Regions from separate parts of the Fodinicola feengrottensis genome, predicted to be linked through region 2. Evidence: predicted binding sites of a transcription regulator. Region 2 holds the regulator's gene; the other holds the start of a gene.
What was found. Region 2 encodes HspR, which represses chaperone genes until heat shock. Its sites were predicted from a motif close to ANNTGAGTNNNNNNNACTCANNT; they were not measured.

Region 1 (4,739 bases), on a different contig from region 2:
CGGAGATCTGCGCGTCGGACAGGCCGTGGGCGGCGAAAAGCAACGCATAGAGCGCGTACAAGGGCACGACGTCGCCCAGAAACGCCCACCCGATCGCCATCCTGATCAGGGGTTTCGCGGCTACCGGAAACCGAGGTCAACCAAAGGTCATGCCGCGCACCTTAGCCACCCATGGCCAGTGCGTCGATCGCCTTTCACCGCAGGCGGTTCTGAGCTTTTTCTTGGCGCGCGCGGCGAACCACCACCACGACAGCCAGCGCCAACGCCAGGCCAGCGGCTGCCGGGGCGACCGCGAAGGCGCCGACGCTGCCGTACGTGTCAGCGAGCCGGCCGGCCACCGCACGGCCGACCGCGGAGCCGAGCGGGCCGCCAGCGCACAGGATGGTCATGGCGACCGCGGCCCGGCTCGGCGGCGCGATGTGGTCGGTCAGGGCGTAGAGGCTGATCATGTACGGCGCGACCGTCACGCCGGCGACGGCGATCGCGATCGGCACCGGTACGCCAGCAGCCAACGTGGTCATCCCGGCCAGCAGGGTGGCGGCGAACACGACGTACCGCCGCCACCAGCCGAAAGTCGCCGGCAGCCACCCGCAGGCCACCCCGGCGAGCGCGCTGCCGATGCCCAGTTCGGCATAGAGCAGGCCGGCGGCGCTGGTCGCGTACGCGGTGACGCCGGTCTGGATGGCACCGAGAATCGCCCCCATCGCGGCCATCGCGAGGAACAGGGCGATCATCGGCCACCGCGGTAGAGCCGGTCTCGGACCGGTCGGCGCTTGCCGGTTTGGCTCACGGGTGGCGAAGAACAGCGCGAAGGGCAGCGACGCGACGACCAGCATCGCGGCCATCACCACCGCCGGTACGGCCGGGCCGAGCGGCGCCAGCAGGCCGACCGCGGCAGGCCCGGCGACGAAGGCGATCTCGTCGGCGGCCGCCTCGTACGACAGCGCGGCCTGCATCAGCGGGTCGCTCCCCAGCAACCGCCGCCACTGCACCCGTACGAGCGGCCCGACCTGCGGTTGCAACAGACCGGCTAAGGTCGCGGCCAGCAGCATCGCTGGCCGGTCCATCCCAGCAGCGACCACCAGTCCCACCAGGGCAAACGCGTTCCCCACCGCGGTGACGACACCGACCAGCCGGTGGCCGAACCGGTCGGCGAGCGCGCCCACGGCGGGCCCCGCGACCGCGATCGCGATGCTCTGGGCGGCGCTGGCCAGCCCAGCGAACGTGTAGCTGCCGGTCGCGTCGACCAACAGGACAAGGGTGGCCAGCGGGGCCATCGCGTACGGCAGCCGGCCGAGGAAGCCAAGGGCGAAGAAGCCCGGGCTGACCGTACGCGCGAGGGCACGGTAAGACATCGCGTCTCCATCGAGTCACGTCGAGGAGACGCACCTGCCCAGCCACCCAGCGCGTCGTTAGCCCGATTCTGCGTACCAGCCTAACCGTGATCGCTCAGAGCGAACAAGGTCGAGGGAACACCAACGGCATCACAACAGTTGCGTCAGTACGACTCAGTTTTCTGGGGCGTCCGAGATGCACATACGAGAGGCGTGACACATGAGTCAGACAGTGATCGTGCCGGTCCTGCCGTTGGATGACGAGGTAGTGCTGCCGCAGATGGTGGTGCCCCTCGACCTCGCGGACGCCGACACGCGCACGGCCATCGAGGCAGCCCAGGTCGGGACCAGGGAAAACGGTGTCCGTACGCCAGGGATCCGGTCGAACACCGACAGCGGCGCGCAGGTGCTGCTGGTCCCCCGGCTCGACGGGGACTACGGCGCGATCGGCGCGCTGGGCACCATCGAACAGATCGGGCGGCTGCCCGGCGGCGGCAAGGCGGCGGTCATTCGTACGACCGCACGCGCGCGTATTGGCGCTGGTACGACCGGTCCGGGCGCCGCTTTGTGGGTGCAGGCGGAGGTCGTCGAAGAGACCGGAGCTGACGAGGTCAGCAAGGACACGATCCGCGACTACAAGGCGGTCATCGCCTCGATCCTGCAGCAGCGGCAGGCGTGGCAGATGGTCGACTCGGTCCAGAAGATGGACGACCCGTCGGCCCTGTCGGATCTGTCCGGTTACGCGTCATACCTGGACAACGACCAGAAGAAGCAGCTGCTGGAGACCACTGACGTGGCCGAGCGGCTGCAGACCGCGCTGGGCTGGGCGCGTGAGCACCTTGCCGAGCTCGATGTGAACGAGACCATCCGCAAGGACGTCCAGGAAGGCATGGACAAGCAGCAGCGGGAGTTCCTGCTGCGCCAGCAGCTGGCGGCGATCCGCAAGGAGTTGGGCGAGCTGTCCGGCAAGCCCGCGACCGAGGAGCAGGACTACCGCGCCAAGGTCGAAGAGGCCGACCTGCCCGAGAAGGTCAAGGAGGCCGCGCTCGCCGAGGTCGACAAGCTGGAGCGTACGTCCGAGCAGTCCCCCGAGGTCGGCTGGATCCGGACCTGGCTGGACACCGTGCTGGAGCTGCCATGGAACACCCGTACCGAGGACAGCTACGACATCCCCGGCGCACGGGCGGTGCTCGACGCCGACCACGCGGGCCTGGATGACGTGAAGGACCGGATCATCGAGCACCTGGCCGTACGAGCCCGCCGGGCCGAAAAGGGCCTCGGGGTGGTCGGCGGCCGCCGATCCGGCGCGGTGTTGGCGCTGGTCGGACCGCCCGGTGTCGGCAAGACCTCGCTGGGTGAGTCGGTGGCCCGCGCGATGGGCCGCAACTTCGTCCGGGTCGCCCTCGGCGGCATCCGCGACGAGGCGGAGATCCGTGGCCACCGGCGCACGTACGTCGGCGCGTTGCCCGGCCGGATCGTACGAGCGATCAAGGAATCCGGTTCGATGAACCCGGTCGTGCTGCTGGACGAGGTCGACAAGGTCGGCTCGGACTACCGCGGCGACCCGACGGCGGCCCTGCTGGAGGTGCTGGACCCGGCGCAGAACCACACGTTCCGGGACCACTACCTGGAGATCGAGCTGGACCTGTCCGACGTGATGTTCCTGGCCACCGCCAACGTGCTCGACTCCATCCCGGCGCCGCTGCTGGACCGGATGGAGCTGGTCAGCCTGGACGGCTACACCGAGGCCGAGAAGGTCACCATCGGCCGCGACCACCTGCTGCCCCGGCAGCTGGACCGGGCCGGCCTGACCGCGCAGGACGTGACCATCACGGACGAGGCGATGGGCAAGCTGGCGGCCGAGTACACCCGTGAGGCGGGCGTACGAAACCTCGAGCGGGCCATCGGCCGGGTGCTGCGCAAGGTGACCACGAAACTGGCTACCGAAGAGCTGCAGACGCCGGTCAAGGTGGGCGTCGACGACCTGCGCGACTTCGTCGGCCGGCCGCGGCACACGCCGGAGTCGGCGGAGCGTACGTCCCTGCCGGGCGTGGCCACCGGGCTCGCGGTGACCGGTGCGGGCGGTGACGTGCTGTTCATCGAGGCGTCGCTGGCCGATCCGGAGACCGGGTCCGAAGGTGTGATCCTGACCGGTCAGCTGGGTGACGTGATGAAGGAGTCGGCGCAGATCGCGCTGTCTTACCTGCGCTCGCATGGCGCCGAGCTGGAGCTGCCGGTCGGCGACCTGGCCCACCGGGGCGTGCACCTGCACGTACCAGCGGGCGCGGTGCCCAAGGACGGTCCGTCAGCGGGTGTCACCATGACGACCGCGTTGGCGTCGCTGCTGTCCGGTCGGCCGGTACGGTCCGATGTCGCGATGACCGGTGAGGTGTCCCTGACCGGCCGGGTGCTGCCGATTGGTGGCGTCAAACAGAAGTTGCTGGCCGCGCACCGGGCGGGCATCACCACCGTACTGATCCCGGCTCGCAACGAGCCCGATCTCGATGACGTGCCTGAGGAGGTCCGTTCCGACCTGACTGTCATTCCGGTCAGCGACGTACGGGAAGTTCTGTTGACGGCGCTTACTCCCGCTGAATCCAACGCCAAATTTCTCGTCGCATAACTGACAAAGAGAAAGAGCCGGTGCCCCGTGGGCGCCGGCTCTTTCTCTTTGTTTTTTTATGCCGAGCGAATGAGAGAGACAGTCCGCGGTTCGGATTCCTTCCGCGGCCGGGGCTTGCGTACCCGCGTACGCGGCTGACTGGTGTCCGGCTGGGGCGCCGGTGCCGGCTCGGGCAGCACCGTGGCCACGCCCTCGGTGAGGAGGGCTTTTTTCGTGATGGACACCACAACCGCAGGCGCGTCGTCGAGTTTTTCTTCGACGGCCTGGTGTTTTCCTTCTGAATTTTCGTGACTTTCGATGCGGTCAACGACTTCCGCTCGGCGTGGCAATGGATCCCACCCGAATGCCTCGACGACGGCGTCGAAAAGCGGCGCCGTCTCCGGCGGCCGTTGGGACAGCACTTCCACCACTTCGTAAATCATGCGAACCTGCGCTGCGAATACATGTGAAACCTCCGATGCGGCGGTCGGCGACCACCTTTGTTGCTGGCACCGACCGCTGCAAGCTTCGCCATTTCGGCGCCGCTCACACATCCCCGTTCTGTGCCATCAGTTACATCCAGCATCGACACTACCGATGGCGATTAACAGATCCTTAAAGTGCGTGGAGTTATCGTACGAACACGCCTTTGGGACCCGCACCGGCAGTAGCCAGCTGGTCACGGATTTGGCCACCCAGCTCGATGAGCCGGTTTGTTTTCGCCTCGCCGAGCGCCTCCCACGGCGCCATGGCGGCACGATCGGTGGCTGCCTCCAGCTCCGAGCGTAGCTTGAGGCCGGCCT
Region 2 (4,739 bases):
GGTCGTCGCGGTCGGCGCGGTCCTGCAGGCCGGTGTGCTGCGCGGCGAGGTCAAGGACGTGCTGCTGCTCGATGTCACCCCGCTGTCGCTGGGCATCGAGACCAAGGGCGGCCTGATGACCAAGCTGATCGAGCGCAACACCACGATCCCGACGAAGAAGTCCGAGGTCTTCACCACCGCTGACGACAACCAGCCCAGCGTGCAGATCCAGGTCTATCAGGGCGAGCGGGAAATGGCGGCGTACAACAAGAAGCTCGGCATGTTCGAGCTGACCGGGCTGCCGCCGGCACCGCGTGGAGTGCCGCAGATCGAGGTCACCTTCGACATTGACGCCAACGGCCTTGTGCACGTCAACGCCAAGGATCTGGGTACGGGCCGCGAGCAGTCGATGACGATCACCGGCGGCTCCGCGCTGCCCAAGGACGACATCGAGCGGATGATGCGGGACGCCGAGGCGCACGCCGAGGAGGACAAGAAGCGGCGCGATGACGCGGAAACCCGCAACCTCGCCGAGTCTTTGCAGTATCAGACCGAGAAGTTCCTGGCCGAGAACGGCGACAAGATCCCTGAGGACAAGAAGACCGAGATCGGCGAGGCGCTCGGCGACCTGCGGTCCGCGCTCGGTGGTTCGGACCTGGACGTTATCAAGGCCGCGCAGGAAAAACTGGCCAAGGCCAGCCAGGAGGCCGGGGCGGCGATGTATGCCAACACCCAGGCTTCGGCTGGCTCCGCGGACGCCGGCGCTGGTGACTCCAGCTCGCAGTCGGCGACCGGTCAGGGTGGCGGCACCGCGCAGTCCGCGGATGACGTGGTGGACGCCGAGATCGTGGATGAGGACGACAAGAAGTCATGACGCCACAGCAGGGGCGCGATCCCGACCAGGAGGAACCCCGCGTCGTGATCCGAGACCGCCGGCGGATCGATCCGGAAACGGGTCAACCCCGCCGGCCCTCGCCCGGCCCCCAGGCTGCGGCGGAGCCGGCGCCAGCCGAGGAATCACCGGCTGGCGGTGCGGTCGAGGACGTGGTGAGTTCGGCCGAGGTGGAGGCAGTGCAAAAGCAGTTGGATGAGCGTACGACCGACTTGCAGCGGGTGACCGCTGAGTATGCGAACTATCGCCGCCGGGTGGACCGGGACAAGTCGGTGGCCGCCGAGTTGGCGACCGCGGCGCTGATCACCGCGCTGTTGCCGGTGATCGACGACATTGACCGGGCCCGCGAGCACGGCGACCTGTCCGGCGCTTTCGCCGCTGTCGCGGAGAAACTCCAGGGCACCCTGGGCAAGGTCGGGCTCACCGCGTTTGGTGAGAAGGGTGATGCCTTTGATCCGAACCGGCACGAGGCGGTCATGCACGCGGAGCCGAGCGACGTTTCCGAGCCGACCTGCGTCAGGGTGTTCCAGCCGGGCTATTTGCTCGGTGAGCGGCTGATCCGGCCGGCGATGGTGGCGGTTTCGGACCCCGCTGGGCCGGCCGCCGCACCAACTGACCCGGTCGCCGGGCCACCGCCGGCCGAAGAGCCGGTTGCCGCGCCGACCGACAGCGAGTAGAGACGAAAACATGGAGAGGAGGGGCGCCCGGTGAGTGCGAGGGACTGGCTGGAAAAGGACTTCTACAAGGCGCTGGGCGTCTCGAAAAAAGCTAGCCAGGACGAGATCAAAAAGGCATACCGTACGCTCGCCCGCGACCTGCACCCGGACAAGAACCCCGGCAACGCCGAGGCCGAGCGCAAGTTCAAAGAGGTCTCCGAGGCGAATGGTGTGCTCTCCGATGTCGCCAAACGCAAGGAATACGACGAGGCGCGGTCGCTTTTCGGTGCCGGTGCTTTCCGCCGACAGGCCGGCGACACCGGTGCTGGCGGCGTGCCTTTCGACCTCTCTGACCTGTTGCGCGGTGCCGGCCAGAGTCCCGGTCCGAGCACCGGGCCGGCCGGTGGCCTCGGTGACCTCTTCGGTTCGGTTTTTGGTGGTGGGGGCCGGGCATCTGGCCCCAACCGGGGCGGTGACATCGAGGCCGAGGCCACGTTGAATTTCGACGAGGCCGCGCATGGCGTCACTTTGCCGCTGACGCTGAACTCCCCGGGCACCTGCGACACCTGCCACGGATCGGGCTCGAAACCGGGCACCGCGCCGCGGACGTGTCCGGTCTGTCACGGCAGTGGCCTGGTCAGTCGTGATCAGGGCTCGTTCAGTTTTTCTGAGCCATGCCGCGAATGTCAGGGCGCCGGCACGGTGGTGGACGAGAAATGCCCCTCCTGCCGGGGAACCGGTGGCGTCACCAAGACGCGGACTCTGAACGTACGCATCCCGCCGGGTGTCACCGATGGGCAGCGGATCCGGATCCGCGGCAAGGGCATGCCCGGCCGCCGCGGCGGTCCTCCTGGCGACCTTTTCGTCATCGCACACGTCCGCAAGCACGAGCTTTTTGGGCGTAACGGTGACGATCTGACGCTGCGCGTGCCGGTCACCTTTCCGGAGGCAGCGGTCGGCACCTCCATCCGGGTGCCGACCCTGGATGGCGCGGTCACCGTCAAGGTGCCCGCCGGCACCCCCAGCGGCCGGACCTTGCGGGTGCGTGGCCGTGGAGTTTCCAAGCCCAAAGGCGGCATTGGCGACCTGCTGATCACGATCGACGTGGTCGTACCGAAAAACCTCTCCGAGGACGCGCAGACCGCGCTGAAGGCGTATGCCGAGCTGGTCGACGAGAACCCACGCGCCGACCTGGAGCGAGAGGTGGGTCGCCATGGTTGATGATGTCATCGGCGTACCGGAAGACGCCAAGGTCTTCGTGATCTCGGTGGCCGCCCAGTTGTCCGGTATGCACCCGCAGACCCTCCGCCAGTACGACCGACTTGGGCTCGTGCAGCCCGGCCGGACGGCTGGCGGAGGCCGCCGCTACAGCACCCGCGATGTGGCGCTGTTGCGGTCGATTTCGCGGCTGTCACAGGAAGACGGCGTCAACCTCGCCGGCATCAAGCGGATCATCGACCTGGAGAACCAGGTCGTCGCACTGCAGGAACGAGTGCATGAGCTTGTCGCCGACCTGGAAGCCGCGCACCGCCACGTCGCCGAGGTCCAGGCCGCGGTGCACGCGTCGTACCGTCGCGACCTCGTCCCGATGAGCCAGAACGCGCTGGTCGTCTGGAAACCGAAGAAACGCGGCCGGTGAAGGTGACCACTGCCAGCGTTTTCGTTTGCCACACGTATGCTGGAACCATGACCAGCAGGGAAAAATTGTTGAACCTTGTCCAGGGACTGAACGACGCGCAGGTGGATGAGCTGCTGATCGTGGCCACCAACCGATTCCCCATCCCGAATGCGCACGGCGTGGTCGCCGACACCGGTCGTCACGATGCCTCGTGGCGTGCTGAGGAGCTCTTCCAGGACGGTTCTCGCTAACCGCCTTCCGCAAAGTAAAAGTCCGGCTGCTCAGCGGGTCGGGCGGTGTGGTCTCGGCGGGTAGCGTGGGTGGGGTGCGGGTGTTGGTGGGCGCGCGATGGCCGCGGGGGTTGAGGCGTACGTTTTGTCGCGGGTGTGGACCGCGTGTTGGTAGAGCTCTTCGAGGTTTGCGTGGGTCTGTAGTCCCTCGAGTTGTTCTGGTTGTGCCGGTGCTGTGGGGAATGTCATGTAGTCGTCGGCTTGCCGGTCGGTGAGCGGCCCGGTGAATGCGTTCAGTGGCTGGGATTTCTGTCCCGCGGCCGCTTCGGCGGCGGTGAGCGGTGCGTGGGTGAATCCGGCGTACGTGATGTCGTCACGGGTCGTGTGGCCGTTGCCCAGCGCGGCCGGTCGTTCGTTTTCGAACCAGGTCTGCCGCTCGTACGGCGCCGTATTGATCACCGCCACCGGTCCACCGGCCTCCCGCGCATACTGCGCCGAAAGCCCCTCCTTCCACACCAACGCCGCGAATTTCTTCAAGTCGGCCCGGCCATGAGCGCCGCGAATTCGCTCGGCCAACTCTGGTCGCGATGCTGCCATGGAGTCCAGATAGGGCTGCAGCGGCTTGGTCAACTTGGTGTCCCATAAATTCAGCCGGTCGATAGTTGCCGCGTCGCCAAGGCGCTCCAACGTTGTTGCCGGGTATTCCTGGGCCTGCAGATGATCGACAGCCCGTTCTGCGATCGCTCGTGAGGGAACCAGGCGTTCTGTGCTACCTGGCTGCTGCGGGTCGCATACGAAACCACCGTAGAAAAATCGCATTCCCGTTGCGGCGAATGGTAGCCAGCTGCCGTCATCGGTACGGTAGGAAGCCAAGTCGAAACCTGGCTGCCCTTCTTGGACGGTGGCCACGCAGTGCGCCAGGTATCCCAGCAGCTCCGGCACATTCCGTACGTGAATGCCTCGAGCCTGCAGCTCCGCGATTGCCTGTGCCAGTCTTTGTGGGACTGGTGGCTCGACCGTTTGTTGATTTTCAACTGCTAGAACTTCATCGCGGAGCTGCTGAAGGCTGGGGATTGTCGCTCTTGGTCTTGCGGGGTCAGCCACGGCGATCACCAGGTCGCACATCCAAGCCGATCGAAAAATATGCGTCTTCGTCAGCGAACAGCGGGCCGTACTGGCCGGCGACGAGCCTGATGATCCCGTTCGTTCGCTGCCAACCTGCTATGGCACCGGGAAAATCCACATCCAGAGGTTGCTCGGTTTCGTTACCTGACACGGCGACAGGACCAATTTCTGGCGCACCCAGCAGTGCCGCGATTCGGTGGGCGTACTCATTCGTCGCGGCGATCGCCAGCGAGCGGGCT

Region 1: lon (endopeptidase La) is a predicted target of HspR. The motif match lies at 1,492-1,514, and genes of this name have one in related genera.

The regions. Positions count from the first base shown of each region.
Region 1 covers NZ_BAAANY010000019.1:172,008-176,746, forward strand. Annotated here, with positions in the region: gene ABD301_RS23745 (MFS transporter) at 1-100, opposite strand, end outside; gene ABD301_RS23750 (MFS transporter) at 195-1,355, opposite strand; gene lon (endopeptidase La) at 1,555-3,957, shown strand; gene ABD301_RS23760 (hypothetical protein) at 4,014-4,379, opposite strand; gene ABD301_RS23765 (SCO6745 family protein) at 4,567-4,739, opposite strand, start outside.
Region 2 covers NZ_BAAANY010000009.1:594,802-599,540, forward strand. Annotated here, with positions in the region: gene dnaK (molecular chaperone DnaK) at 1-853, shown strand, start outside; gene grpE (nucleotide exchange factor GrpE) at 850-1,548, shown strand; gene dnaJ (molecular chaperone DnaJ) at 1,579-2,748, shown strand; gene ABD301_RS15340 (heat shock protein transcriptional repressor HspR) at 2,741-3,166, shown strand; gene ABD301_RS15345 (hypothetical protein) at 3,214-3,396, shown strand; gene ABD301_RS15350 (hypothetical protein) at 3,427-4,500, opposite strand; gene ABD301_RS15355 (hypothetical protein) at 4,472-4,739, opposite strand, start outside.